Regions from separate parts of the Paraburkholderia sp. RAU2J genome, predicted to be linked through region 1. Evidence: riboswitches for the same ligand, from Rfam matches in the RefSeq annotation. Region 1 holds a riboswitch; the other holds the start of a gene.
The links. Region 1 has a riboswitch for glycine ahead of gcvT (glycine cleavage system aminomethyltransferase GcvT). Riboswitches for the same ligand answer to the same signal wherever they lie in the genome.
Positions count from the first base shown of each region.

Region 1 (15,377 bases):
CGCCGAAACCGTCGGCGGTGTCGTAACCGGTCGCCTCACTGTTGGCGGCGCTCTCGGGCTCGGCCTTGGTGCCTTTGCGCTTGAGCCACTCCATGAACTCCAACACGTTCTGCCATTTGGCCTGCGCCTGACGTTCGTCGAATGCATCGTACAGATACGCTTCGTAGTGGATCGCGTCCATCAGTTCGTCGAGCAGCGTGCCGGCCGCGTCTTTCTCGGCGCGATCGGTGAGGCGCTGCATGAAGTCGCAGAACACGCGCATCGGTTCGATCTGGCGCGGCGACAGACGCGCCTCGATGCCGCCCATGTACACCGCCTCGAACAGCGAGACCTTCGCCTGGCCTGCGAACGAGCCGAGCGCTTCGAGCGTCGTATTGCCGACGCCGCGGCGCGGCGTGGTGATCGCGCGGATGAACGCGGGGTCGTCGTTCGCGTTGGCGATCAGACGCAGATACGCGCAGATGTCCTTGATCTCGGCCTTATCGAAGAACGACTGCCCGCCGGACAGCACATACGGAATCCGCTCGCGACGCAGCACCTGTTCGAAGATGCGCGCCTGGAAATTGCCGCGATACAGGATCGCGTAATCGCGGAAATTCGCGCGCCGCTCGAACTTGTGCGCGGACAGCCGGAACACCACGGACTCGGCCTCATGCTCTTCGTCGTTGCAACCCGTGACGGTGATCGTGTCGCCCATGCCGTGCTCGGACCACAGCTTCTTTTCGAACAGCTTCGGATTGTTCGCGATCACGTTGTTCGCAGCGGTCAGAATGCGCACCGTCGAGCGGTAATTCTGTTCCAGCTTGATCAGATGCAGCTTCGGAAAATCCTTGCTGAGCTGGCCGAGATTTTCGAGCGTCGCGCCGCGCCAGCCGTAGATCGCCTGGTCGTCGTCGCCGACCGCCGTGAACGCCGCGCGCTTGCCCGCGAGGAGCTTCACGAGTTCGTACTGGCACGCGTTGGTGTCCTGGTACTCGTCGATCAGCAAATAGCGCAGCTTGTTCTGCCAACGCTCGCGCACCTGCTCGTTCTTCGCGAACAGTTCGGCGGGCAGGCGGATCAGATCGTCGAAATCGACCGCCTGATACGCGTGCAGCGTCGCCACGTAGTTGCGGTAGACGATCGCGGCCTGATGCTCGTCTTCGTTCGCGGCGATCGCAATCGCCTGCTCGGGCATGATCAGGCCGTTCTTCCACAGCGAGATGATCGACTGGATCTTGCGGATGAAGCCCTTGTCCGTCGAGCCCACCTGCTCCTGAATCATGCCGAAGCAGTCGTCCGAATCCATGATCGAGAACTGCGGCTTCAGTCCGACGTGTTCCGCCTCCTGCCGCAGAATCTGCACGCCGAGCGAGTGGAACGTACACACCGTCAACTGATTGACGGGCACCTTGCGGCCTTCCTTGCCGGGCGTCGTGAGCGTCTTGCCTTCGAGTAGCTTGCCGACGCGCTCGCGCATTTCGGCCGCGGCCTTGTTCGTGAACGTGACGGCGGCGATGTGGCGCGGCTCGAAGCCTTTGGCTTCGATCAGGTGGGCGATTTTCTGCGTGATCACGCGCGTTTTGCCGCTGCCTGCGCCGGCGAGCACGAGACACGGACCGTCGAGATAACGGACCGCTTCATTTTGAGCGGGGTTCAGGCCTGCGGACATCGTCTGTGGATGGGTGATGCGGTTAAGAGCGGTGGTCGAGGGCACGTCGGCGTGAAAATCGCCGGCTGGAGGCCCGGGGGCATGCTGCGCGGCCGCGTCGGCTGGAACGGGCGCCCGCAGGGTGCGAGGGTGTTCCGGTCCGGCGCGATTTCGCGCGAGAGGAGCGATGTTAACACGGATGCCTGCGATGGACGCCGCGCCGGACACCCCGGCGGCTAGCCGTGACCGACACCCGGGCCGGCCCCAAGCGGTCCCCGCCGAATCACCGCGACGATGCTGAGGGTCCGCCTCCAGGTCATGCCACAATTACGGTGTTGCGCGCCGTCGCCGCGGTGGCAAAGCGGCGCGCCGTTTTTGCAGGAAGACACGCATGCCCGGATCGCTAAACATTGGATTGATGGGTTACGGTTTTGCTGGCGCGACCTTTCATGCGCCGGTAATCGCGCATTGCGGACGCGCGAGCGTCGCCGCCATCGCGACGAGCCAGCCCGAACGCGCGCAGGCCGACTATCCGCACGCGAAAGTCGTGGCCGACCTCGATGCGCTGCTGGCGCTCGACGACATCGACTGCGTCGTCATCGCCACACCCAACGACACGCACTTCGACCTCGCGCGCCGCACCCTGGAAGCCGGCAAGCACGTGGTGGTCGACAAGCCGGTCACGCTGAGCGCCGCCGACGCCCACACGCTGGCCAACATCGCGCTCGCGCGGGGCAAGCTGTTCATGCCGTTCCACAACCGTCGCTGGGACGGCGATTTTCTGACCGTGCGCGATCTGCTCGCCCGCGTGGAACTGGGGCGCGTCACGCAGTTCGAATCGCACTTCGATCGCTTCCGGCCGGGCGTGCGACAACGCTGGCGTGAAGAGGTGTCGCGCGGCGGCGGCTTGCTGTTCGATCTCGGGCCGCATCTGATCGACCAGGCATTGGCGCTGTTCGGCGCTCCGCAGACGGTCTCGGCGACGGTGCGCACGCATCGCGACCAGGCGAGCGCGCCGGACTACGTACACATTCAGCTCGGCTACGGCGAGTTCGAGGTGGTGCTGCACGCGAGCGCGCTGACCGCGTTGGCCGCGCCGCGCTTTGCAGTCCACGGCACGCGCGGCAGCTATGTGAAACACGGCCTCGACACGCAGGAAGACCAGCTGAAAGCAGGCCTGCGGCCCGGCGACGAAGGGTTCGGCGCCGGCAATACCACGGGCTTGCTGCGCGTGCTGGAAGGCGATCAGGAAGTCGAGCGCGAAGTGCCGACCCGCAATGGGGACTACGCCGGGTTCTATATCGCGGTGGCGGACGCCATCCAGAACGGCATTGCATTCCCTGTCACGGCTCAGGATGCTGTCGACGTGATGACCATCATCGAGCTTGCCGCGCGCAGCTCGGAAGAAGGTGTGCGCTTGCCGTTCGCGCGCATTCTCTGAGCCGCTCGAGCGCGCGGCACGACGCCTTGTGTACCTAAAACTGCACGAGCCGCCGGGCTCGCGCGGGCAGAAACCCGACACCTCCGAAAGGAACATAACGTTACAACTCTGCCCGCTCGCCGGTCAGCGCGCGGCCGCGCTCATTCGTTGCTACCTGAGTAGCATCCCCACGACAACGACTTCCGGAGAGTCTATGCCTCGTATCACCCGCGCCATTGCAGCAGGCGCCCTGCTCAGTTCTCTCGCCGCCTGTGTGGTGACTCCGCCGCCCGCGCCGGCGCCACACCCCACCCAGCAGCAGATCGCGGATCAGCGTCTGCGTCAGGTCGAAGGCCGGATCGACAATCTCGGCCGCCGCATCGACAAACGGGTGAATCAGGGCGACTACCCGCCGCCGCAAGGCGCATCCCTGCATCATCGGCTGGACGTGATCCGCCAGGAAGCGCACGACATGGCCGCGCAACATGGCGGCGGCCTCACCGCCGACGAACAGCGCGTGCTGAATCAGGAGCTGGACAACGCGGCTCACGCGATCGGCGAGTAAGCGGCTCCGGTTCGGTCATCGAAGCACCACCCGTCGAAGCAGCACCCGTCGAAGCAGCACCCGTCGAAGCAGCACCGTTACGCAGCCCAGCGCGGGCAAGCCGGCCCGCGCTTTTTTTTCGCCCGCGCGTGCCGCAGCCGCCTCCCTATAGGCCGCCAGCCTTTATTTGACAAGCCCCCGGCCGTCGCGTACATTCGCCGCACGCGTCGGGAGAGCGCGCTGGCCGCCGAATATCGCAGGCCGCGCCGCCGAAGGGGCACACCCGCAAACTCTCAGGCAAAAGGACCGACCGCGTCGAAAAACCCTCGCCAAAGCAAGCTCAAGGCAGCGGTTTTTCGCACTCTGGAGAGCGGCAGTAGCCGTCTGCGTTTTGGCAACATCATGCAGATTCAGGCAGGCTGCCCACCGAAGGGGCGCGCGTGTCACCGTGACGAAGCAACGTTCACGGTCGCGCAATCTCTCAGGTATCGAGGACAGAGGGGTCATGCAGAACCACGCTCGCAGGCACCTTGCTGCGAGGCGTCGCGCCGCATGGCCTTTTCTGTTTCGCGAGATGCCCGAGGCCCCATGACCGAACTCAAACACACCCCGCTCAACGCCACCCATCGTGCGCTCAATGCCCGCATGGTCGATTTCGGCGGCTGGGACATGCCTGTCAACTACGGCTCGCAGATTGACGAACACCGCGCCGTGCGCACCGACGCCGGCATGTTCGACGTCTCGCACATGTGCGTGGTCGACTTCACCGGCGAGCGCGTGCGCGCCTTCTTCGAATACGCGCTGGCCAACAACGTCGGCAAGCTGCAAACGCCCGGCCGCGCGCTCTATTCCTGTCTGCTGAACCCGAACGGCGGCGTGATCGACGATCTGATCGTCTATTACTTCGGCGAAGACCACTTCCGCGTGGTCGTCAACGCCGGCACCGCCGACAAAGACATCGCCTGGTTCGGCCAGCTCAACGCCGACGGCGGCTTCGGCCTGACCATCACGCCGCGCCGCGACTTCGCGATCGTCGCCGTGCAAGGCCCGAACGCGCGCGAGAAAGTCTGGCAAACGGTGCCCACCGCGCGCGCCGCCACCGAAGCTCTGAAGCCGTTCAACGCGGCACGCGTCGAAGGCACGCCGTTTGGCGAACTGACCGTCGCACGCACCGGCTACACCGGCGAAGACGGTTTCGAAATCATCGTGCCGGCGGACCACGTAGCGGCGCTGTGGAACGCGCTGCACGCGCAAGGCGTGCGCCCGGCCGGCCTCGGCGCGCGCGACACGCTGCGCCTTGAAGCCGGCATGAACCTGTACGGCCAGGACATGGACGACAGCGTCTCGCCGCTCGACGCCGGCCTCGCGTGGACCGTCGATCTGACCTCGCCGCGCGAGTTCGTCGGCAAGGGCAAGCTCGAAGCCGACGGCTCGAAGGCCGCATTCGTCGGGCTGATCCTGCTGAAGGAAAACGGCAAGGCCGCGGGTGTGCTGCGCGCGCACCAGAAAGTCCTCACGCCGCAGGGCGAAGGCGAAATCACCAGCGGCACTTTTTCCCCGACGATGCAGGAATCGATCGCCTTCGCGCGCGTGCCCAAGGGCGTGCAGCCGGGCGACACCGTTCACGTCCAGATTCGAGACAAGGCCGTTCCCGCGAGCGTGGTAAAACTGCCATTCGTGCGCAATGGCAAGGTGCTGGCCGTTTAGGCAGCCGCGCGCACGTCCCCTCTTTTTTAAGCCAATACCGAATCACACCGCACAGGAGCATCCGATGAGCATCCCGGCCGACCTCAAATACACCGAATCGCACGAATGGGTCCGCACCGAAGCGGACGGCACGCTGACGGTCGGCATCACCGACCACGCGCAGGAAGCGCTCGGCGACATCGTCTTCTTCGAAGTCCAGCAACTGGGCAAGACCGTGACCGCAGGCGACACCGTCGCCGTGATCGAATCGGTGAAGGCCGCTTCCGACATCTACGCGCCGGTCTCGGGCGAGATCATCGAAGCGAACTCGGCCGTGGCCGACTCGCCCGACTCGGTCAACAGCACGCCGTACGAAAGCTGGCTCTTCAAGATCAAGCCGGCCGCCGACGCGACGCAAGATCGCCTGATCGACGCCGACGCGTACACGAAGTCGATCGGCGCCTGATCTGCTTCACCTTTACGTTTAACCCGCCAGGTGCGGCGCGTCCCTCTCGAAGCACAGGGATAGCCGCACCGCCAGGAACACCCATGAAGCTCGAACACCCGGATCGTCTGATGAACCGCACTCCTCTCTCGCTCGCCGCGCTCGAAGTGCATGACGCCTTCGCAGAACGGCATATCGGCCCGGATTCCGCCGACCAGCAAGCGATGCTCGAAGCCCTCGGCTTCGCCTCGCGCGCCGCGCTGATCGACGCCGTGATTCCGAAGACGATCCGCCGCACCGAAGCGCTGCCGCTCGGTCCCTTCGCGCAACCGAAGAGCGAGGCCGAAGCGCTCGCCGCGCTGCGCGAACTCGCGGACAAGAACCAGGTGTTCCGCTCGTATATCGGGCAGGGCTATTACAACGCGCACACCCCGACGGTGATCCTGCGCAACGTGCTGGAAAATCCGGCGTGGTACACCGCGTACACGCCGTATCAGCCGGAAATTTCGCAAGGCCGTCTGGAAGCGCTGTTGAACTTCCAGCAGATGATCGTCGACCTGACCGGTCTCGCGATCTCGAACGCATCGCTGCTCGACGAGGCCACCGCCGCCGCCGAAGCGATGACGCTGCTGCAACGCGTCGGCAAGCCGAAGTCGAACGTGTTCTTCGTCGCCGACGACGTGCTGCCGCAAACCATCGAAGTGGTGAAGACGCGCGCGACGCCGGTCGGCATCGAAGTGAAAGTCGGACCCGCCGCTGAAGCCGCGAACTCGAACGCGTTCGGCGTGCTGCTGCAATACCCCGGCGTGAACGGCGACGTGCGCGACTACCGCGCGCTGACCGAAGCGATCCACGCAGCGGGCGGCCACGTGGTGGTCGCCGCCGACCTGCTCGCGCTGACCGTGCTTACGCCGCCCGGCGAATGGGGCGCGGACGTGGCCGTCGGCAATACGCAGCGCTTCGGCGTGCCGGTTGGCTTCGGCGGCCCGCATGCCGCCTATCTCGCGGTGCGCGACGAATTCAAGCGGCAGATGCCGGGGCGTCTGGTCGGCGTGACTGTCGATGCGCAAGGCAATCCCGCACTGCGTCTCGCGCTGCAAACGCGCGAACAACATATCCGCCGCGAGAAGGCCACCTCGAACGTGTGTACCGCGCAAGCGCTGCTCGCGATCATGGCCAGCATGTACGCGGTCTATCACGGCCCGCACGGTCTGAAGACCATCGCGCTGCGCGTGAACCGCATCGCCGCGCTGCTCGCCGAAGGCGCGAAGCAACTCGGCTACACGCTCGTCAACGAGACCTTCTTCGACACGCTCACGTTCGACACCGGCGCGCGCACGCAAGCGCTGCTCGACGCGGCAACCGCCCGGCGCATCAACCTGCGCCGCGTGAGCGCCACGCAAGTCGGCCTGTCGATCGACGAAACCACGACGCGCCACGATCTCGCCGATCTGCTCGCGGTCTTCGCGCAAGCGGCGTTCGCAAGCGACGTGCCGCAAGTCGATGCACTCGACGCCGCAATGGCCGCGTCGAACACCGCGTCGGTGCCGCCTGCGCTGGAGCGCACCAGTGCTTACCTCACGCACCACGTGTTCAACCGTCATCATTCGGAAACGGAAATGCTGCGCTATCTGCGCAGTCTGTCGGACAAGGACCTCGCGCTCGACCGCTCGATGATCCCGCTCGGCTCATGCACGATGAAGCTGAACGCGACCTCGGAAATGCTGCCGGTCACGTGGCCCGAGTTCGGCCAGATCCATCCGTTCGCGCCGGCAGAGCAAACCGTCGGCTACCGCGAAATGATCGATCAGCTCGAGGAAATGCTGGTCGCCGCAACCGGCTATGCCGCGGTTTCGCTGCAACCGAATGCCGGCTCGCAAGGCGAGTACGCCGGCCTGCTGATCATCCACGCGTATCACGCGTCGCGCGGCGAAGCGCATCGCAACGTCTGTCTGATTCCCGCTTCGGCGCACGGCACGAACCCGGCGTCGGCGCAGATGGCCGGCATGCAGGTCGTGGTGGTCGCCTGCGACGCGCAAGGCAACGTCGATATCGAAGACCTGAAGAAGAAGGCCGCGCAACACGCCGACAAGCTCGCGGCGATCATGATCACGTACCCGTCCACGCACGGCGTGTTCGAGGCGAACGTGCGCGAAATCTGCGAGATCGTGCATGCGCACGGCGGCCAGGTTTACGTGGACGGCGCGAACATGAACGCGATGGTCGGTCTGTGCGCGCCGGGCCAGTTCGGCGGCGACGTCTCGCACCTGAACCTGCACAAGACCTTCTGCATTCCGCACGGCGGCGGCGGACCGGGCGTCGGTCCGGTCGCGGTCGGCGCGCACCTCGCGCAGTTCCTGCCGAACCAGATCTCGTCGGGCTATGAACGCGCGCCGAACGGTATCGGCGCGGTATCGGGCGCGCCGTACGGCTCCGCGTCGATCCTGCCGATCTCGTGGATGTACATCGCGATGATGGGCGCGAAGAACCTGACCGCGGCCACCGAAACCGCGATCCTCAACGCGAACTACGTCGCGAACAAACTCGCGGCGCACTATCCGGTGCTGTATTCGGGCCCGGGCGGTCTGGTCGCGCACGAGTGCATTCTCGATCTGCGTCCGTTGAAGGAAACCAGCGGCATCACCGTGGACGACGTCGCCAAGCGCCTCGCCGACTACGGCTTCCACGCGCCGACGATGAGCTTCCCGGTGCCGGGTACGTTGATGGTCGAGCCGACCGAATCGGAATCGAAGGAAGAACTCGACCGCTTCATCGAAGCGATGATCGCGATCCGCAACGAAATTCGCGCGGTCGAAGAAGGCCGCTCGGATCGCGAGGACAATCCGCTGAAGCACGCGCCGCACACCGCCGCCGTGGTGATCGCCGACGACTGGAAGCATGCGTATGCACGCGAAACCGCCGCGTATCCGCTGCCCACGTTGATCGCGAAGAAGTACTGGCCGCCGGTCGGCCGTGCGGACAACGTGTACGGCGACCGCAATCTGTTCTGCTCCTGCGTGCCGATCGCCGACTACGAGTAAGCGGCGTTGCGCGCCGCCCGCTGTCCGGACGGGCGGCAGGGCGGTGCGCGCGGTTCCGCCCGGGCTTCTGTCGCTCGTGGCCGCAAACGGCTAACATCACACACCGAATCAGCCTAACGAGGAGTTTCGCATGGCGCGAAAGGTGCGATCGATGCAAAGCCGGGCCGCAGCAACGCGAGCCCGTCCGTGGCGGCAAATGTGTGTCTTGGTGCTCGCTGGCGCGGCCGCGCTGCTGCCGCTGCGGCAAGCGCAGGCCGCAATGAATTTCTGTGCGGCGCCCGCGTTGCAAACCAGCGAGCGCACCAACGCCGATCCCGGCGTGAAGGCACTCGTGAGCAACGTGCAAACGCATCTGAACGAGCAGCCGCATGCGCTCGCGAAGCTGCATACCGAGGGCACGCTGCCGCACGAGGGCATCTACGATCAGAGTGTCGAAGCGGAGAAGGATCTCGATCTGCTGCGCGACGCCGCGCTTGCCTGGCGCGCGACCAGCGACGACCGTTTTCTGAAGCTCGTCGACCGCCTGCTGTACGCGTGGGTCACGACCTATCAGCCGAGTTTCAATCCGATCGACGAAACCCATTTCGAAGGGCTGATCCTCGCCTACGACATGACCGCGAGCGCGTTGCCCGTGAAGACGCGCAACGCGGCAATGACGTTCCTGACGAAGCTCGCGAACGGCTACATCGCGCAGATCGACGCCCAACCGCGGCCGCTGAAGGGCACCTTCCGCAACAATTGGCAGAGCCACCGGATCAAGCTGATCGCGATGGCCGCGTTCACGCTCGACAACCGCAAGATGATCAATGCGGCGCAGCGTCTGTTCGTCGAGCATATCGGCGACAACATCGCGCCGGACGGCTCGACCATCGACTTCAGCGAGCGCGACGCACTGCGCTATGTCACCTACGATCTGCAGCCGCTCGTGATGGCCGCGCTGGCCGCGCGCCGCCACAACCGCAACTGGCTGCAGGAGAAGGGCGCCAACGGCGCCACGTTGCTAGCCGCGCTCAACTGGCTGGCGCCGTTCGCGTCCGGCAGTCAGACGCATGAAGAATTCGTGCATTCGAGCGTCCCGTTCGATGCAAAACGTCGCGAGGCCGGCTTGCCTGGCTACTCGGGTCCATGGGACCCGAAGAACGCGACGGAACTGTTTCACCTGGCCGCGCGTCTCGACGGACGCTTTACGCCAATCGCGCTACAGCTCGCACCGACGCCGCCCGCGTGGCTCGCCGTGTGTTTGCCGCTGCCGGCGCGCTAATATCTACTTATCAGCAGGGAGCAGTCAATGGCAGTCAGCGTGTTCGATCTCTTCAAAATCGGCATTGGTCCGTCCAGCTCGCACACGGTTGGGCCAATGCGCGCGGCGCTGATGTTCGTTCAAGGGCTCGAACGCGACGGACTGCTGGACGCGACCGCATCGGTGAAGGTGGATCTGTACGGATCGCTCGGCGCGACCGGCAAGGGCCACGGCACGGATCGCGGCGTGATGCTCGGCCTGATGGGCGACGCGCCCGACACCGTCGACCCGGACACGATCGCGCAACGGCTCGAAGCGGTGCGGGTGTCGCGCAAGCTGCCGCTGCTCGGCACGCACGACGTGCCATTCGTGCAGAAGGATCACATTTCGTTTTATCGCCAGGCGTTGGCCGAGCATCCGAACGGGCTGAAGCTACGCGCGTTCGATGCGCAGGGCGAGACGCTGCGCGAGTCGACCTATCTGTCGGTGGGCGGCGGTTTCGTGGTGACAGCCGGCGCGCCGAACACGAAGGTGCTGAGCGCCGTCGATCAATTGCCGCACTCGTTTCGCACCGGCAATGAATTGCTCGCGCTGTGCGCATCGACCGGCAAGAGCATCGCTCAGTTGATGTGGGACAACGAGCGCGTCTGGCATACCGAGGAAGAGACGCGCGCCGGCTTGCTGAAAATCTGGGACGTGATGCAATCGTGCGTCGCGCGTGGCTGCGGCATCAACAACCCCGACGCCGATGGCAACTTGCCCGGGCCCTTCCAGGTGAAGCGTCGCGCGCCGCAGTTGTATCGCGCGCTGTCCGGCAATCCTGAACTCGCGCTGCGTGATCCGTTGTCGATGATCGACTGGATCAATCTCTATGCGATCGCGGTCAACGAAGAAAACGCCGCGGGCGGGCGCGTCGTCACCGCACCGACCAACGGCGCCGCCGGCATCATTCCGGCCGTGCTGCATTACTACACCCGCTTCATGCCGGGCTCGAACCAGCAAGGCGTGATCGACTTCCTGATGACGGCGGCGGCCATCGGCATTCTGTACAAGCTGAACGCGTCGATTTCCGGCGCGGAAGTGGGCTGCCAGGGCGAGGTGGGCGTGGCCTGCTCGATGGCCGCGGGCGCGCTTGCCGCCGTGATGGGCGGCACACCGAAGCAGGTCGAGAACGCCGCGGAAATCGGCATGGAACATAACCTTGGACTGACCTGCGATCCGGTCGGCGGGATGGTGCAGATTCCGTGCATCGAACGCAATGCGATGGCGTCGGTGAAAGCGGTCAACGCGGCGCGTATGGCGTTGCGCGGCGACGGCAGCCACTACGTATCGCTCGATTCCGTGATCAAGACCATGCGCGAAACCGGCGCGGATATGAAGACCAAGTACAAGGAAACCTCGCGGGGCGGGCTGGCGGTGAATATCGTCGAGTGTTGATCACACTCATTCATTGCACATGACGACGCGGGCCAAGGCCCGCGTTTTTCATTTACGTGCTCACGGCCTTCGCTTCAGGTTCGCGCTTCGTCGGACGGGACAGTTGCGCTGCGCCATGACAGCGCACGCGCGCTCGGCGTAAGCTGTCGAAGCGCCCATCGGCCGGCACCTCACGTGGGTCGATGCGGCACTATCCGACCGCACTCACGTACTGCCTGGAGGCTTCTTCGCAATGTCGCAGCCGAACGCTCTCGTTTCAGATTCCAACCTTGCTCGCACGACCGGTGCGCGTCTCGTCGTCGATGCTCTGCTTACGCATGGCGTCGAACGCGTTTTCTGCGTTCCCGGCGAAAGTTTTCTCGCTGTGCTCGATTCGCTGCACGACGAGACCGGGCGCATCCAGACCATTGTGTGCCGCCACGAAGCCGCCGCGGCGAACATGGCGGAAGCGGTCGGTAAACTGACCGGCCGCCCCGGCGTCGCGCTCGTCACGCGCGGGCCGGGCGCGACGCACGCGTCAATTGGCGTGCATACCGCGTTTCAGGATTCCACACCGATGATCCTGCTGATCGGTCAATGCGCACGCGAGCATCTCGACCGCGAGGCATTTCAGGAAATCGACTATCGGCGCATGTTCGGCCAGATGGCGAAGTGGGTCGCGCAAATCGACGACCCGAAACGTATTCCCGAATATCTGAGCCACGCGTTTCACACAGCGACCTCCGGGCGGCCGGGGCCCGTCGTGCTGTCGTTGCCGGAAGACGTGCTGAGCGATGCATGCGATGCCGTGGCCGGCGTGCCGGCTTATCAACGCGTGGCGGCGTCGCCCTCGGCCGCACAGATCGACAAGCTGCGTGAGTTGCTCGAAGGCGCGCAGCGGCCTATGGTGATCGCGGGCGGCAGCGGCTGGACGCTGGCCGCATGCGCAGACTTGCGGCGCTTCGTCGAGAACTGGCAACTGCCGGTCGGCCTCGCGTTCCGCTTTCAGGACACGCTCGACAACGAGCATCCGAACTACGCGGGCGACGTCGGCCTCGGCATCAATCCGGCGCTGGCGCAGCGTATCCGCGATGCCGACGTGTTGCTCGTGCTTGGTCCGCGCATGGGCGAAGCGACAACGAACGGCTACACGCTGCTCGACATTCCGAAGACGAAGCAGACGCTCGTGCACGTGCATCAGGGCGCGGAAGAGTTGGGGCGTGTGTATGTCGCGGATCTGCCGATCGTGTCCGGCATGCCTGAACTGGCTGCGGCGCTGGCGGCGTTGCAGCCAGCGTCCGGCCAGCCGGCGTGGGCCGGCGCGGCCGAGGATGCGCATCGCGCCTATCTCGAGTGGCGCAAGCCGCGCCCGATTCCCGGCGACGTGCAAATGGGCGAAGTGATCCAGCAACTGCGCGCGCATCTGCCCGCCGACGCGATCCTCACAAACGGCGCGGGCAATTACGCGACGTGGCTGCACCGGCACTTTTCATATCGGCACTACCGCTCGCAACTCGCGCCGACGAGTGGCGCGATGGGCTACGGCGTGCCCGCGGCAATCGCGGCGAAGTCGCTGTATCCGCAGCGCGCGGTCGTTGCGCTCGCCGGCGACGGCTGCTTCATGATGGCCGCGCAGGAACTCGCGACGGCCATGCAGTATGACCTTCACGTGCTGTTCATCGTCGTGAACAACGGCCACTTCGGCACGATCCGGATGCACCAGGAGCGGCATTATCCGAACCGCGTGCATGGCACGGGGCTCACGAATCCGGACTTCGCGGCGTTCGCGCGGTCGTTCGGCGCGCATGGCGAGACGGTGGAGCGGACCGAGGATTTTCTGCCGGCCTTGCAACGCGCCATGAATGCGCAGCGCGCGGCGGTGATCGAGATTCGCATGCCGCAGGAAGCGAGCACGCCGGGCGCGACGTTGGAGCAGATTCGCGAGCAGGGGAGGAAGATGCGTGGGGAGTAGGCGGACTAGTGTGCAGAGCAGTTCGAAACAACTACTCCATAAGAAAACCCCGCCGAAGCGGGGTTTTCTTTGACTTCCGACGTCAAAGCAAGCAACAAACGCCGCTTACTTCCCGCCCACGCTTTGCAGCGTCGTCCACTTGCCGTCGACCACCTTGTACAGCGTGATGCCGCCGTTCTTCAGATCGCCGCGGCTGTCATACGCGAGATTCGACGACGTCACCGCCGGCATCGAGGTCTTCGCGAGCACCGGCAGGTACTTGGCCGGATCGGTCGAGTTCGCGGTCTTCATCGCCGTGAACATCGCCATTGCGCCGTCGTAAGCGTACGGCGAGTACGTTTGCACGTCTTCGTTGAAACGCTTCTTGTACTTCGCGACGTAGTCCTTGCCGCCCGGCATTTCTTCCAGCGGCAGGCCGGCAAGCGATGCCACCGTGCCGTTCGCCGCGTCGCCCGCGAGCTTGATGAAGGTCGGCGTATGAACCATTTCGCCGCCCATCAGCGGCGCCTTCACGCCGAGTTGCTTCATCTGCTTGACCATCGGTGCCGCTTGCGAATCCGCGCCGCCGTAATAGATCAGGTCCGGGTTCGCCGACTTCAGCTTGGTCAGGATCGACTTGAAGTCGACGGCCTTGTCGTTCGTGTATTCGCGATCGACGATCGTCGCGCCCGAAGCCTTCGCCGCCTTTTCGAACTGATCGGCGAGACCCTGGCCGTAAGCCGTGCGGTCATCGACGATCGCGATCTTCTTCATGCCGAGGGTCTTGACCGCGAACGTACCGGCGACCGAACCTTGCTGCGTGTCGGACGTCATCATGCGGAACGTGGTCTTGAAGCCTTGCTGCGTGTATTCCGGCGCCGTCGCCATTGCGATCTGCGGGATGCCTGCGTTAGCGTAGATGCGCGAAGCCGGGATCGTGGTGCCCGAATTGAAGTGACCGAGCATGCCCTTGATACCGTCGTCCACCAGCTTCTGCGCGACGGTCGTGCCGGTGCGCGGGTCAGCCTGGTCGTCGGCCGAATCCAGCACGAAGCGAACCTGCTTGCCGCCGATCACCGGCTTGGTCGCGTTCATGTCTTCCACTGCCAGCGTGATGCCGTTCTGGAAGTCCTTGCCGTAGTGAGCCTGCGCGCCCGTCATCGGACCGGCGAAACCCACCTTCACGTCTTCCGTCGATTGTGCGTTGGCCGTCCCCGCCAGCGACATTGCTGCAACCAGCGCTGCGCCTGCCAGCTGTTTCATCTTGTGTTGCATAGCTTCTCCTTGGTACCAGGTGTAGATGGAGCGATATCGGGGTCGCCGTACCGCTTCCGTTTTATTGAAGGGATCAATGAGGTTCGCTCAACCGATCGTCATCAAATTCGCATTGCCGCCTGCCGCCGCCGTATTCACGCTGACCGAGCGTTCGGTCAACAGACGCTCGAGCGCGTAATCCTCTTCGCCGCTTTCCAGCGCGCGCGCCGCGACGCCCTGCACCGAGACGATCGGCCCCGGACGCTTCGCGACTTCCTTCACCAGCGCCAGCAGTTCGTCGCTGTCGCCTTCGAACAGCACGGCATCGAACGGCGTATCGGCGCTCTTCTTCACGCTCGCGTACGACTTCAGCGAAGCGGGCAGTTGCGACACCAATTGTTCACCCGCCGCGCCTTCGAACAGCGCACGATTTCCAGTAGCCAGCGCGGCGGCAAACTGCACGCGCGCACCGCTCTGCGTCGACGCGACGCACAGCACCGTGCCGCGCGCGCCCAGCGTGTAGGTATTGCGCTCGCCGGTGGGCCCCGACAACACCGCAGTCGCGCCCGCCGGCACATGCGACAGATAACCATCGCAGCGAGCGGCCAGTTGCGGCTGGCGTTCGGTGATCAGCCAGTCACGCAGCGCGGTCAACGCAGCGGTCGGATTGTCGCCGTTTTCGGCGGCTTGCGGTACATCCGCGACCAACGCCTTCTCGAGCGACTTCGGCAAACCCGCCGGACGCGTCGC
Region 1 is NZ_RBXG01000001.1:1,260,062-1,275,438, forward strand. It holds gene B0G69_RS05970 (UvrD-helicase domain-containing protein) at 1-1,651, opposite strand, end outside; gene B0G69_RS05975 (oxidoreductase) at 2,022-3,071, shown strand; gene B0G69_RS05980 (hypothetical protein) at 3,265-3,615, shown strand; glycine riboswitch at 3,813-3,914, shown strand; glycine riboswitch at 3,948-4,102, shown strand; gene gcvT (glycine cleavage system aminomethyltransferase GcvT) at 4,183-5,301, shown strand; gene gcvH (glycine cleavage system protein GcvH) at 5,366-5,746, shown strand; gene gcvP (aminomethyl-transferring glycine dehydrogenase) at 5,830-8,766, shown strand; gene B0G69_RS06000 (alginate lyase family protein) at 8,897-10,027, shown strand; gene B0G69_RS06005 (L-serine ammonia-lyase) at 10,055-11,443, shown strand; gene B0G69_RS06010 (thiamine pyrophosphate-binding protein) at 11,676-13,394, shown strand; gene B0G69_RS06015 (branched-chain amino acid ABC transporter substrate-binding protein) at 13,500-14,648, opposite strand; gene putA (trifunctional transcriptional regulator/proline dehydrogenase/L-glutamate gamma-semialdehyde dehydrogenase) at 14,736-15,377, opposite strand, start outside.

Region 2 (15,377 bases), on a different contig from region 1:
GAAGCTAAACCGGCCGCCGTGCCGCCCTCACATAGCTCGCCATGAACGTCCGGGTCCTGCCATCCGGAAACACGATCGCGACCTGCTCGCCGCTCACCAGCGCCACCTCGCCCGAGCCAAACCTCGGCACGCGCACAGCGTCGCCGGGTGACCAGGGCTGCGGCTTCGATGCCCCATTGGCTACTTCCGCGTCGACCAATGCGTCGCCCACAGTGATCGACCGCTCCACCGGCGCGATTTGCGGCGGGCTCAGGCAGTTGTCGCACACGCCGCAGCGCCGCATCGAAGGTGTGTCGCCGTAGTACGCCAGTATCACGCGCCAACGGCATTGACCGCTCTGCGCGTAATCGATCATCTGTTGCAGCGTTTCCTTGTCGCGAACGCTCCTTGCTTCGAATTGCCCGGCGGCTTTCGCCACCGCTTCATGCGCGCTATCTCGCGCACCGTCACGTGCTCGCAGGCGATAGCGCCGCTGCCGGTCGCGCGCCACAATCCGCGCATCGACCAGCATGTTTAGCGCAACCTCCAGTTTGCCGCGGCCCACGTCGGGCAGCGCGTCCTTCAGTTCGACGAACGTGGCGCCTTCGCCCGCCTCTTTGCAGCGGCCCGCGAGCGTGTCGTACAGGCGCTGCGCGAGTTCGACGCTTGGATACCTGCCAGCGAGAAAGAACTGGTGGATGCGCCGGTCGTTCAGATCGAACAGCAGCACGCAGTCGGCGGGTTCGCCATCGCGACCGGCGCGGCCGGTTTCCTGGTAGTAGGCATCAAGGCTGCCCGGCATCTGATAATGGATCACAAACCGGATATCGGCTTTGTCGATGCCCATGCCGAACGCGTTGGTGGCGACCATGAGCCGCGCCGAGCCTGACATGAACGCGTCCTGCGCAGCGTCCCGCGCGCTCGGAGTCAGCTTGCCGTGGTAGAGCGCCACTGACTCCCCCGCATCCGCGAGCCACGCGTAAATGCCCTCGGCATCGCGTACCGTCGCCGTGTAGATAATGCCGCTCCCCGCGTTCGACGCGATCACCTCCCGCAACTGTTCGCGCTTGGCCTGCGCGGCCCGCTCGGCACCATCTTTACCGCCGCCCACGCTGACCTGCACGACGCGATAACGCAGGTTCTCTCGCAACGTGCCCGTGCGGACGATGCGTGGGTCGCGCAACCCCAACGAACGTGTGACATCGTCGAGCACAGGCTGGGTTGCAGTCGCGGTCAAAGCGAGTACCGGTGGCTGGCCGAGCGCCTTGACGGCGCCGGCAATGCCGAGAAACGCTGGCCGAAAGTCGTGGCCCCATTGCGAGACGCAATGCGCTTCGTCGACTACAACCAGCCCTACGCTTTGCGTTCCGCCCGCCCGCAATACCTTCATGAATGCGGGCTGCGCGAGCCGTTCCGGCGTGACGAACACGATGCCGCTCCTGCCATCCAGAATGCGTTGCAACGCCGCCCGTTCTTCGCGCTCGCGCAATGTGCTGTTGACCAACGTACACTCGATGCCCGCAGCCAGCAGTTTGTCCGCCTGATCTTTCATCAGGGCGATGAGTGGCGACACGACCAGCGTCGTGCCGTCGAGATGCAATGCCGGCAACTGGTAACAGAGGGATTTGCCGGCGCCTGTTGGCATCGTCGCCAGCGTATCGCGCCGTTCCAGCACGCTGCGAATGATGTCTTCCTGACCGGCGCGTAGTCGGGCAATGCCGAACATGTCACGCATCGTCTTGCGCATGCTGCGAAGCCGCTGCTCTAGCGTCATGGATGTTTTCTATTTCCCGTTTGCGTGCGCGACAGGCTGTTGCGCTGTAAAACTCAGAGCGTCGCGGTCTTGTCGCCCACCGCCTTGCTGCCCGCCCTATCGAGCTTGCTTTGCAACTCGGCCTTGCGTTTCGCCATCCTGTCGCCAAGCGCGCGCAGATTGCATTTCGACTTGCGCAGTTCCGGGAAGAGTTCTTCCTCTTCTTCCTCGACGTGATGGCCCACCATTTCGCTCATCACCTTGAAGGTCGCGTCGAAGCCCTTGTCGCCCGCCTTCATGGTCTCGAACTTCGCGATCAGGGTCTTGACCAGAAAGTGCTCGATATACGCTTCTTCGACGTCGATTTTGTCGCTGTCCGGCAACGTCTCCTGAGCGGCCGGATAAAGCAGTTCCTCTTCGAGCATCGCGTGAATCGACAGCTCTTCGCACGCGCGTTGAGCGAGTGCGGCCTTCGCTTCAACGTCGTCGTCAGCGGCTTTCTCGAACGCCTTGAAAAGTTTTTCGACCGCGCGATGGTCTGCCTCGAGCATGGCCAGCGCGTCCGGCGAACCGGATCCTGTCTCTACATTGTCCTGTTTTGTCGCTTCCATACTTGTCTCCTGGGTGATGCCGTTTGGCTCCCGGCCGGAATGTCGCAGCCGACTCGATGTCGAGCAAGCCATATGCCCGGTGGCGGACGAACCAGCAATGCGCAAAGTCGCAATTGACGCTTCGTCGTGAAGACGCGTTCGCCTACCAGCCAAGCGCAACGATCGTTCCCATGCCTGCGCCGGCCCGCGTCGTCGCGGGCGCGTAGCGAGGGCCGGGTAAAGGCCCGCCTGTTGGCGGGCGCCGATCCGATGCTAGTGCAGGTCGCTGCGCACCTCCGCCGAAGAAACGACCTTGCCCGAACTATCTACGATGACCCCCGGCTGCGCGGCGTCGACCGCCGGTTGCCCCATCATGAACAGGCTCCACTTGCCGAGCCCCTCCTGAGTGGCCACCGTGCCGGGCGCAACGTCGGCCATTTCGGCGAACGTCCTGAGCGCGCTGCCAAAGTGTGTCTGCATCGCAGTGAATAGCCCGATTCCGGTCTGTGCAGCGATATCTTCCACGTGCCGCCAATAAGCAAACGTCTTTTTAACGGCAGCCGGGAATTGCCGGGACTGGAGATCGACCACTTCACTGAGCGATTGTGCAGAAAGTGCGGCGTCGGCCATCGCTTGCTGCTCGGATAATGATGTTTTTACTGTCTGTATGTTGAGCTCAACAACTTTGGTGAGCCCGTCGAAAACTTCGTTGTTGCAATCGAAGGCCGCTTTGACGGCAGCATCACGTCGACGCGAGGAAAGCTGATCGGCAGTATCAAGGTGCATAGAGGCTCCGCTATAATTGGGCGTGCACAGCGCCGTAATACGGCATCGTCCGGGCGACCCCGTCGCGCCATTCGTGCTGTGCGGGTGAATTCGAAATCATGCACCGTCGCCGGAATTGCTCTTCTGGCGACGGTGACTACTCTCTCAGTGCTTTTATTTCGCTACTGCTGCATCCTGTCCAGCGCCCAGGTCTGCGCCGGTGACGGGGTCGGTTTCGGTCGCCGAAGCCGTGCGCGCCGCCATCGCGGCCAACACCTCGAGTTCTTTTTCCGAAACCTGAACGCTCGCGAGGCCGTCGCCGCCGTCGACTGCCGGTTGCGGCGTGTCGACGAACTCCCATCCCGGTCCGTCATTCCACGGACCACGCGGGGCGTCCTCGCCATCGGACATGTTGTAGTAGACGTTGGTAAATTCGGGAACGCCCGGCAACTTGCCTTGCGGGAAATTTGGCTGGATCGAATGCAACGCTTTTTCAAATGATTTCTGATGGGCAATCTCGCGGGTCATCAGAAAACCAAGGGCCTCCTTGATGCCGGGGTCATCGGTCACATTGAGCAGACGCTCGTAGACGATTTTCGCGCGCGCTTCCGCGGCGATGTTCGATCGCAAGTCCGCGGTCGGCTCGCCGATCGTGTCGATGTAAGCGGCGGTCCACGGCACACCCGCGGAGTTGGTCAACGCCGGGCCACCGCCGTACAGGAGCGCCGTGGTGTGCGAGTCGTTGCCGCCGCCGGTGAGCGAACGGTAAAGCGCGGCTTCCTCTTCGACGCCTTCTGCAAGCTGACCTTTCGCGCCCTTGTTGAGCATCGCGACGATCGACCCGATGATTTCCAGGTGACTGAGTTCTTCGGTCGCGATGTCGAATAACATGTCGCGCCGGCCGGGGTCGTCTTCGCTTACCGCCTGTGTGAAATACCTACACGCTGCAGCCAGTTCTCCCTGCGGGCCACCGAACTGTTCAAGCAGCAGATTGGCAAGACCGGGATTGGGCGCCGCTACGCGCACCGTGTACTGAAGCCGTTTATTGTGCACAAACATCGCATTTCTCCAGAAAACGATTGTGGGTTCCACCACCGCAGTTCTTGCCGCCGGGAGCGGCAGAAGACACTCCGGAAGAGGACGCCTTGGATGGAAATCGAATGTATGGGCGATGACGAACGCGTGTGCGGAATGCCGCCGACCCTGATCTCAGAGCAACTGCTCTGGCGTGATGTGCGCGCAGGAACGCAACGGGAAACACCTGCGCCTGGGACTGCGCATGCGTCATGCCCGGGACGTCAGTCGGATCGGCGTGGCGCAAGGGCGGCCCGAATTTGGCCCTGACGCACGATGAGCCGGGCTGTCTTGCGGGTCAACGGCCGCGTGGCCGACAGCTCTGTGGACACACATAGGCCGGAAGAAACTGTCGCCACAAGACGCATAACGCTGGATAGAGTTGGTTCGATTTTTTCCAATACTTCGCGGAATAGGAGTGTGGTGGACTCGGCGGTACGGCCGGTGATAGAGAAATACCGTATTCCCGGGATGGCAGTCGGCATCTCTGTCGCGAGACAGTCGTACGTGTTCAGCTACGGGATCGCGGCAACGCAAACCCGTCAGCCTGTCACGCGTGACACATTGTTTGAACTCGGACCGGTAAGCAAGACATTCACGGCAACGCTCGCGTCCTGGGCGAAGGTCAGTGGCAACATTTCCCTGTCGGACGCAACGGCCAAGTACCTGCCATCCCTGCAAGGCAGTAAATTTGCCAGCGTAAGTCTTCTCAATCCGGACAACGCACACTCCAGTGCGGACTTCCGTTGCAGGTACCGGATGACATTCAGAACAACGATCAGTTGATGCGCGAGCGCCAACAGGAAGAATGGCGACGCGCTGGACGCGCCGCACACGGGGGCTTCAGTTCTTTGCTGTCTCCATCGTTTTTATGTCGCCGTGCGTGTCCCCGTGCTCACCGCGATTGCCAGTGAGCCCTTCGCACGCGCAAACGGGATGATGCCTACCGCGAACCGCCTTTACATCGACGCTTCGAGCATCGCGTGATAGTCGTCACTCGACGCTTCGACCGGATTGGTTTTATGGCTATGGTCCTTGAGCGCGCCCGCGACGATGCGCGGAAACATCTCGCGCGTCACGCCGAGTTCGGCAAGACCGAGCGGCAGGCCGAGCGTCGCGGTCATCGTGCGGATCGCGGGCCCGACTTCGTCGCCCGCGTTCAGCCCCATCGCTTGTGCGAGGCGCTCGAGTTTGCGTTCTTCCCGCATCGACGGCGCGTCGCGATTGAAGGCAATCACAGCCGGCAGGAAGATCGCGTTGAGCGTCCCGTGGTGAAGGCGCGGATCGATACCGCCGAGCGAATGACTCAGGCTGTGCACGCAACCGAGCCCCTTCTGGAACGCGAGCGCTCCCTGCATCGACGCGCTCATCATGTTCAGGCGCGCCGTGCGGTCGGACGGATCGCGGGTAGCGCGTTCGATGTGCCGCCATGCGCGCCAGAGTCCGTCGAGCGCGATGCCGTCGGCGGGCGGATTGAACGCGGGCGCCATGAAGGTTTCCAGGCAATGCGCGATCGCGTCCATGCCTGTTGCCGCCGTGAGTCTAGGCGGAAGGCCGAGCGTCAACTCCGGATCGCAGATCGCCACCTTCGGCACGACATAGGGCGACAGCACGCCCACCTTGCGGCCGTCGTCGAGAATCAGGATCGCGCCCCGACCGACCTCGCTGCCGGTTCCCGCCGTGGTAGGGATAGCGATGACGGGCGCGGTCGCCGACGTGATGCGCGCCGCGCCCCCTTCCACCACCGCGAAGCTCTGCAGCGGGCCGCTGTGCGTGGCGCACACGGCGACGCCCTTCGCCAGATCGATCGACGAGCCGCCGCCCACCGCGATCACGCCATCGCATTCGTGCATGCGATACATGGCAACGGCGGCGCGCACGGCCGCTTCGTTCGGGTTCGGCGGCGTGCGGTCGAACACGCTCGCGGGTGTCGCGCTGGACAGCTTCGCGAGCACGGTGTCCAGAATGCCGGCGGCGCGAATGCCCGCGTCCGTGACGATCAAGGGCCGCCGGGTGCCTACGCGCTCACATTCAGCGGCTAGGAGACGGATCGCACCGTAGTCGAACTGGATCTGCGTGATGTAGTTGATCAGGGACATGTTGATTGACAGAAAGTTATAGGGAGGCGATGCTGGCGTCCGGCAAAAGCGGCCGGCGCGACAGACGCATCTATTTACGCAGTATATTGGCCGTCCCGATGCCGCGATATTGACAACATTTGATAGCGCTATAACTTTTTGTCAAGCCTGATGACCCCCACACTCAATTCGATCATGTCGCGCCTGCACGTTAAACAGCTGCGTCTGCTGATCGCGCTCGGCGAGCACGGCTCGCTGCTCGGCGCGGCCAAGCAGCTTGCATTGACGCAGCCCGGCGCGAGCAAGGCCCTGCACGAGATCGAGACGACCTTTGGCACGCCGCTCTTCGTGCGCACCAATCGTGGACTCGCACCCAACCCGGTCGGGCATTGCGTGATCCGCTACGCGCGGCTGATCCATACCGACCTCGCGCATTTGCGCGAAGAGATTGTCGGCATCATGCGGGGTTATGGAGGGCGCGTGTCGGTCGGCGTCATCATGGGCGCGGTGCCGCTTCTGACCGATGCGATCACGTCGGTGAGCGCGGAACAACCGGAGATGTCGGTCGAGATCGTCGAGGATACGAGCGCCGCGTTGCTCAGCCAGATCGATGCGGGCCGGCTCGATCTGGCCATTTGCCGCACCAGCGTGAGTCAGACGCCTTATCTGTACGACAGCGTGTTCGTCCAGCACGAGACGCTCGCGGTCATCTCCAATACGGCGCATCCGCTCGCGCGCCGGCGCCGGGTGTCGCTGAAGGATCTTGCCGATTACCGCTGGGTCGTCTATCGCGCGAATATGCCGATGCGGTTGCTGCTCGAACGCGAATTCCAGGACGCCGGGCTGCGCTTTCCCACGCATCTGCTGGAGACGACTTCCGCATTCGCCACCTTGTCACTCCTGCAGAAGAACGTGTCGCTCGTCGCGCTGGTATCGATCGATGTCGCGCGCTTCTGTACCGGGCATGGCGTCGCGTGCACGCTGCCGCTGCAACTGTCGTCGAAAAGCGAGCCTTATGAACTGGTCACGCGACGGGATGCGCCACTCTCGCCGGGGGCGCGCATGTTGATGGACGCAATTGTCGAGCGCGGGCGCAAATAGGTGTTTTCAGGCAGCGAGCTGGCGCATCGAATTCGCAAGGGTCAGCTCGATTTCGCGAATCTCGGCCTCAAGGATGCCGCTGCACCCGCCGTAAGGAATGCTGTCCTGTTCAATAGGTAGCAAACAGCTCCCGGCGCGATCCAGCGTACCCATCCAACCTGACAGTGCCGTCGAGCCCGCTCGCCTCGCACCGGCCTCAGTGCCGGCCGTCGTCATCAGGATCGATGCCGATCATTCGCAGCGTGTCGCGGATCAGGTCGATCTCCGCCCACGCTCTTTCCAGCGACCCTGCCTCAAATGCCGCCGGGTCTTCGCGCCCTTGGGCTTTGCGGATCACGTCGACCATCGCGCAAAAAGCGAAGGCTTCCAATTCGGGTGGGAAAGCTTCGTCGGGGAAGCGGTCGTGTTGGTCAATCATCAGTGAGTAACGGCGCGGCGAGACCAATCTTTACAGGTTCGACGCCTGGCATATTGGAGGATCGCCCCTAAAACACTCCGACGCCCCTGATCCAGCGCGGAAACGTCCCCCTAACTCGCTCAGTTCGGGCGCCAGGGAACACCTTCTGCGCCTCGTTCACTGCGGTCGGTCTGCTGTCGGCGCTGCCCTTCGTCGCCGCCGCGATCGGCGTGCAGCCTACGCGGCGATCGAACGGCTGATCGGATGCGCGCGCCGCGCCGGCGTTGCGTTGATGTCCCTGAGGGTGATGAGAAACGGCGAGAACTGTCACGGCGATTTGCGCGTGGGTTCGGAGCATCGCGATGCCATCGATCTGCTTTCGAACCGCCTCGGCAATCTCATCGGCCTCGATGAACTGATGTGCTGCCAGGAGCCGGTTCAGCCCAACGCGGCCCATCGGGAAAGCCAGATTGATCCCACGACGAGAGCCGACGCCGCGACAGGGTGCGAGTCTCATCCCTGAGCCGCACCGGGCCACTCACGCGCGAACTCCGCTAGGCCGTGCCGCAGACAGGCCGGGTCATCGCTAATCCGGCACACAGTATCTCGCCCCCGGCAGCCGAAACGTGGTCCGCTTCATCAGACACGGCTGTTCGAGCGTCATGACATCCCGTCGAGGCATCGTGCAGCCGTTGTCCCACATCATCAGATCGCCGGACAAGACCTTATGCCGATAGACGGCGGACGCTGACTTCGGGCGCCGCCAGATGACAAACCCCGTCTGTCTTCCCCGTTTTTTTTTCATCAAAACCCGGTCGCACCATCCGGACTCACTGTTCGGCGCGCTCACCCGCTGGCTGCCTGCACACGATAGCCGTCAGCACCATTGGAATAACCGAATGAACAGCAGCCGTGCTCCCAGCGCCCGTGAGAAGACGCTTGACCGAGTCCGCCGACCCGAGCACCACCACACCGTAGACTGCGCCTGACGGAGGATTCCCGTCGCCAGCTTTGAAAAGAGGATCATCCGGCTGGTAGCCGAAAACGGCATGAACGCTGAGGCCAAATGCCGTCAATCCCGCTCCGCTCGTCGGGCGAAACGCGTTCACCGAGTTTGCCTCGACCCGCATGGCAGGGACCGCGATAGACTGGGTATCGACGAGACTGGTAACGAATTCGTGCGCAGTTTCTCCGCATGTCAATTGGTCGTCCAAGGCGTGGCCGAATGCCGACGCTGGAACCATAGCAACGATTGCCAACAACTTCGAGAGCGGTCGCATTTGCACATTCTTCCTTAATGTGATCCTGGAAACGCTCACCGCGTTTCACGCCTCCGGACGGAGAGCCCCAAGATCGGGCACTCCTTGCGCTGACGCACTTTCAAGCATCTCCCGTGCCACTCGCGCCTGTCACCACCTCATATCTTAAACGGCTCCAGATGGACGCGCTTCCCTCCCCCTCCCTTCGTTAGCGAACGATGCCGGTGCCAGATTGTGTTCGGGCAGAACAGCCACTTCCCGACGGCCGGCGCACAACTGCGCGGGTACGCCGACCCGCTGCCCGAGGATTTACGCGGCCGTCGACCCACACTTGTGCCACACGCCTCCATGGCTCCTGCTGGATTCCCCTAACGACGAATCCGGCTTGGTCGCGACGCTGTTCGGGGCGCACGGTATGCCAACACCGGCGCGCACGACACACTGTTCAGCGATGAATCTCTATCTGGACCTCGCGATGTGGATGGAAGCAGTCACCATATTTACGTCGCTGGCGATGCCACTGCTGTCCCAGCGCGTGGATGACGGCACGCTCAGATTGCTGAACCTGACAGAGCCGATGCCCAAGATCGGCATGTACCTCGCCTATTCCAGCGAGGCACTGCTGATCGCCACCGCTCAGGATTTCATCCGGCGCCTGCGATCCAAACGGGACGGCGACGACGAGGGACGTATGCCCGCCGGCATGCGCTACAGCGACACGCGCGTTGCGGTTGGCGTTCGTCAGTGCACGTGGCGGATCATCTCTCACGCACATAGCGCGAGACATGATCCGACAGTGAGGTGGCAAGTCGATGCTACATCGCGCTCGCAACAGCTTGCGCCGTTGCCGCCGACAACGTCCAGCCGAGATGACCGTGCCCCGTGTTGTAGAACACCCCGCGCCGTTTTCCACGGCCGACCTTGGGCAGCATGCTGGGAAGCATCGGCCGCAAACCAGCCCAGGGAATCACGCGCGAAGTCGATACCTCGGGAAAATATCGCCGCGTCCAGTCCACTAGCGGTGCGATGCGGTCCGAACGGATATCGCGGTTAAAGCCGTTGATTTCCGCGGTACCGGCCACGCGGAAACGATCCACGCCGAGACGGCTCGTCACGATCTTCGCACTGTCGTCGAGCAGGCTGACCCACGGCGCGTGCTGCTGGCTGGTGTTGTCGTCGAGACAGACGGTGATCGAATAGCCCTTCACAGGATAGATATTCACGTGATCGCCGAGCATCGCCGCGAAGTCACGGCTTTTGACGCCGGCGCAGACGACGATGCACTCGAAACTGAACGGCTGCGTTTCGCCTTCGAGATTGACCAACAGCGAAAATCGGCCTTCGGCACGCTGTTCGATCGACGTGATCTGCGCGTCGTAGTGGAATTCGACGCCGTGTCGTTCGCATGCCTGAGCAAGTCCGCGCGTGAACTTGTGAATGTCGCCGGTCGAATCGGACGGCGTAAAAAAGCCACCATAAAAGTCGCCACGCAACGTGGGTTCGATGCGCTGCAATTCGCCTGCACTGACCGGGTTGCGCTCAAGGCCGCCTTCGCACAGCAGGTCGTTCACCTTGCTCGCGGCGTCGAATTCCTTGCTGGTCTTGTAGATATGCAGAATGCCGCGCCGTTCCAGATCGAAGTCGATCCCTTCTTTTTCAGCAATCGAAAACAGATGCTCGCGCGCGGCAAGCGCGAGCCGCACGGTTTCGACCGTATTCGCGCGATAGTGCGGAATCTGCCGCAGGAACTCGCCCATCCACGAATATTTGTGCCACGTAGGCAGCGGATTGAGCAGCAGCGGGGCATCGCGCGTGAGCATCCAGCGCAGGCCCTTGAGCACGGTTGCCGCGCTATTCCAGACTTCGGCATTGCTCGCGGAAAGCTGGCCACCGTTGGCGAACGAGGTCTCCATGGCCGCGTAGCGGTGGCGTTCGAACACGGTGACGTGATGGCCGCGCTGCGCGAGCGCGTGAGCAGTCGTGACGCCGGTAATGCCGGCGCCGATGATGGCGATTCGTGACATGACATGGTCCAGAGTAGTTGAGCATCGCCGATGTCGATTTCGTGTTGACTGATTCGAAATCGGCGTCGATGCCCCATCTGTCCATGTACCTGAGAGTTTCTTCCCGCGCCAGGGCAAGCAGGCGGGGAATCCCCTTCGGTGGGCGCGCGTGCGCCGCTCTCCAGATGTTCCTGCTGCGCGGTCCTTTTGCCTGAGAGTTTCCGGGGCGGTTGCTCCGTCGGCGTCGTCGCGAATCCTTGACGATCTCTCCCGCGCTGCATCGCAGAACGGCTCGACAATACCGGGCAAAAAAAATTACCGCAAGTCTTTCGTGCAATGGTCGGCAGCATGGATCAATCCGTCACTGCTCATAGCGAGTGAGCAAGCGAGATCTCTGATTCACGCGCCAATAATTCGGAAAGACCCTTCGAGAGTCCGACGATGAGCTTGAGTGGCGGTTTGGCGAAACTGCCGCTCTGTGCGCGCATCGTTGTGAGACGGGTCAATACTTGCGCCTGACAGACACCACTCGATACACCGTCGACAACCGGCACCGGCAACAGGTTTGCCACACTGCGCGCCAATCCTGCGAACGGCGCGCCAGCCAGAATCAACACGTCCGCGCCGTCTTCTTCCACCGCGCGACGGCTCAGTTCGATGTGGCGAGGCCGGCCGCGGCGAGTTCCTGCCATGCGCACGACCCGATCCGGCCAAGCCCCGCCGCCGCAAGACCGAACTGCCGCTGTAGTACAGGTACTCTCGAAACTTGCCTGAGCAATTCAGCCGGCAAGCGCCGAACCGATTGGATTGCGTCGTGCGCGGCCAAAGCCGGCCTTGCAGGGCCGATAGCCGGCGCAGGAACGGGATGCCACGGGCGGCCGGGCGTTACTTCGGCTGCTATGTCCGCGCCACTGTGTCGGGCGATTTTTCCGACCATACGCTGGCGAGTGATGCGCACCTTCACACCTGCGGTGCAGGCGCCCGTGGGTCTGATCATTGTGCCCTATCGCGCGATGAAGCAGGCGATACAAGGGCTTCTGTTATCCGTCATCCCGCATAGGCGGCTTTCAACGCGGCAATGTCGAGCTTTACCATTTTCAACATAGCGTCGAAAACGCGCCTGGCCTTTTCGGGGTCCGGGTCGGCAATCATCCTGAGTTGATCGGTTGGCGTGAGCTGCCACGAAACGCCGAAGCGGTCCTTCAGCCAACCACATGCCTCGGGCGAACCGCCTCCCTCGAGAAGCGCGTCCCAGTAATGGTCGAGTTCCTCCTGCTCATCACAGTTGACCATGAGGGATACCGAGTGGTTGAACGCGTCGGATCCGTCTGCGCTCATCGCGATGAAGGGCTGCCCAAAGAGAACAAACTCGACGACCTTTGTGGAGCCGCCGCTCGGCACCGGCGTGACCCGAGTAATGCGTGAGTCCGGAAAGATTGCCACGTAGAAAGCGGCGGCCTCCTCGGCTTGCGTGGAGTACCAAAGAAAGGGAGTGATCTTCTGAATCGTCATGGCAAATCTCCTGTCAGTGTCGGCCAAGGCGGAGCGCAGGCCGCGTGCCACTACCGGGACGACGAAGGAAGACCATCACAATCGACACGGCGAGAATGAAAGTTTCACTTCGGTTCAAGGATCGGATCGGAGAAGCCTCTTGCGATCCGTGGCATCTGGTTGAGACGAGGCGCTGCCTTGTCCGTTACAACGCGCGCACCCAAGGCGTCTTCTCGGGATCCTACGGTGAATACCACAACGCCCCGGCGTCTCGCTTGTCGGAGACCCTGGGGGCGTGTTCATTGCTCAAGTTACCCTGCAATGCGTTTAAAACTGACGTAGTAATCATCGGTGTAGTAGCAGTCGCCGGTCTGCTTGCGCGGTCCACCACAGACGATGCGCCGCTGTCCGCGATCCGTCGAGCCGGGCGTGCGAACTGTGTATGTGTGGTAATAGCCGCGCTCGTGCTGCGGCAGCAATGCCGCGCTGTTGCGGAACAAGACGCCGTCTTCACCAAAGGGGTATGGGCCGCCCGCCTTGATCAGACGCAATGTTTCGGCTGCCTCCCCAGGCAACTGCGCCTTGGTGATGGTGGCCGGCGCGCCCGATGCCGAAGGAGTCGTGCTCGCGGCCTGCCCGGGCTGAGCCGGCGCCTCGCCCGCGGATGCGCCGGCTTCCGGAGTAGCGTTTTGCGATCCTCCCTTGCCGCATGCCCCGACGATCGCGCTCAAGGCGAGGATGCAGGAGAAAGCCCACGCTCGCTTCATGAAACGATGTCTCCGGGTTGACCAGCATTAGCGGACCATGAACGATCTAAGGGTATCTCCAACGGCAGAGTGAATCAATGTCCGGCCGGAAATAGAAAAGTGATGAAGCAGCAGTCTCATTCGCTTGAGCCGATCACGGCGCAATGGTCGCAACGATAACGGGCACGAGGGCCGCGCTTGCGCACCGCGGCGCAAACGACCCAATCAGCAAAGCCGTAAAAACTGCCGGATTCACCCGCTGCGTCCAATCGATCAGCATATCGTTCTGACTGCACCCCGAATCGACGACACCGCGCCGCCGCGCCACGAGAGTTCGTAGTTTTCGGTTGGGCGGAACAACAACACACTCCCCAAACAACGTGAAGGCCAATGTCGGACGATTTAATCGCCTCCAGAATTGACCCACGTCTTGCGCTCGACGGTCCGCATCCCCATCGAGCGCAAGCCAGCTCCTTCCAGACTCGGCAGGTGTCTGAGGAGCGGCAAAAAGGAACATGAAGTTCCAGCGGAAAATCAATGCTCGATCCTGCGCTTCGTCACCGAAGGCTCGAGCGATCGCGAGATGGCCGAATCCCGGTCGATGTCGGCGCACAACATCGGCTATCACTTGCGGCACCCGCCATGTGGGACTGCGCGCGCAGCGATCCACTGCGGGACAACATCGAGGAGCACTTTCACACGACGGCATTGCGGGAGGCTTCGCAGGAAGACCATCAGCGGATTTGCGCCGCCATCATGGCCCGTGATCCGGCCGCGGCTCGTGAGGCGATGCAAACCCATCTGGCGCGAGTGGTCAGCGAGTTGACGCAAGCCTGGCGGTGAATACACTCATCCAATCGGACCATGCTTCTGCCATGAGCGCAGTCGCCAACGCACAGCGGTCGTCGGCGAAGACCGACGACCGTTGTGCGTTGGCCGATGCGCACGGGCGACCGGCGCATGTCCGACGGTTCTCAAATGGCGTCCGACAAATCGAGCGCGACCGCGAAGATTACGTCAATGCCTGAACGTAGCGCGCTTCGTCGAGATCAGAGATCAGCGTCGGGCCCTCCGGTTGCCAGCCCAGACGCGCCCGCGTCTGCGCACTCGATGCCGGCATATCGAGCGCGGCGAACATCGCCATCCATCCGAAGTGCGCCGGCGCCTCCTCACGGGTGATCGAGACGACCGGCACATTCAGGCCGCGCCCCAGCGCCTGTGCAATCTCGCGAACACTGACGCCCTCTTCAGCGACCGCGTGATAGCGCGCACCGGTTTCACCCTTTTCGATCGCGAGCCGGTACAGCCGCACGACGTCCGAAAGATGCGCCGCCGGCCAGCGGTTTTGCCCCTCCTCCACGTATGCGCAAACGCCTTTATCTCGCACCAGCCGGATAAGCGGTGTGATGAGGCCCTGCCGGTACGGGTTGTGCACTTGCGGCAGGCGCATCACCGACACGTTGATCCCTGAGTCGAGCAGCGCATGGCCGGCCAGTTCCGATCCGATGCGCGGGTTCGGGTGCTGGGTGTTGAACACATCCTCGGTGGCCGGTTGCCCGTCGGCGCGGCTGCCGATACCCGTGCCGGACGTGATGAGAAGCGGACGATCGGAGCCGGCAAGGGCGGCGCCAAGTGCCGCGATCACACGCTTGTCTTTCTCGCAGTTTTCCACGAAGCGGGAGAAATCGTGGTCGAACGCGAGGTGAATGACGGCGTCCGCCTTCTCGGCGCCGCTACGCAGGGTAGCGGTGTCTTCGAGCGTGCCGCGATGGACTTCGGCGCCCACCGCGGCCAGCGCCTGCGCGCCCGCGTCGGATCGTGTCATGCCGATCACTTGATGACCAGCTTCGATAAGTTCGGGAACCAGCGCCGAGCCGATGAAGCCGGTGGCGCCCGTTAGAAAGATACGCATTGAGAAGTCTCCAGGGTGGTCACCCCATGCACTATGCGATCATCCGCTATCCTGTTGAAGTAGTGACTTTATCCCGGTAAAACGACTAACAGGCTCCTCATGTCAGCGAACGCCGCCCAAACGCTCGGGGATTTCTTGCGCAGTTGCCGCACGCGGCTCGACCCGGCCAGCTTTGGCTTCTCGGGTCGCAGGCGCACGCCGGGACTGCGCAGGGAAGAAGTGGCCCAGC
Region 2 is NZ_RBXG01000003.1:514,075-529,451, forward strand. It holds gene B0G69_RS33805 (ATP-dependent DNA helicase RecQ) at 5-1,753, opposite strand; gene B0G69_RS33810 (hemerythrin domain-containing protein) at 1,807-2,343, opposite strand; gene B0G69_RS33815 (phasin family protein) at 2,596-3,108, opposite strand; gene B0G69_RS33820 (manganese catalase family protein) at 3,262-4,146, opposite strand; partial or broken gene B0G69_RS42325 (serine hydrolase) at 4,585-4,949, shown strand; gene B0G69_RS33830 (iron-containing alcohol dehydrogenase) at 5,121-6,260, opposite strand; gene B0G69_RS33835 (LysR family transcriptional regulator) at 6,411-7,340, shown strand; gene B0G69_RS33845 (hypothetical protein) at 7,537-7,785, opposite strand; gene B0G69_RS33850 (hypothetical protein) at 7,826-8,254, opposite strand; gene B0G69_RS33855 (hypothetical protein) at 8,568-9,017, opposite strand; gene B0G69_RS33860 (D-amino acid dehydrogenase) at 9,812-11,020, opposite strand; glycine riboswitch at 11,189-11,282, opposite strand; gene B0G69_RS33865 (aspartate/glutamate racemase family protein) at 11,368-11,691, opposite strand; gene B0G69_RS33875 (VOC family protein) at 12,047-12,511, opposite strand; gene B0G69_RS33880 (ribonuclease) at 12,802-13,257, opposite strand; partial or broken gene B0G69_RS33885 (FCD domain-containing protein) at 13,876-14,079, shown strand; gene B0G69_RS33890 (SDR family oxidoreductase) at 14,249-15,148, opposite strand; gene B0G69_RS33895 (helix-turn-helix transcriptional regulator) at 15,248-15,377, shown strand, end outside.
Region 2: it holds a riboswitch for glycine, as region 1 does, so the genes downstream of both, B0G69_RS33860 (D-amino acid dehydrogenase) here and gcvT (glycine cleavage system aminomethyltransferase GcvT) in region 1, are expected to answer to the same signal.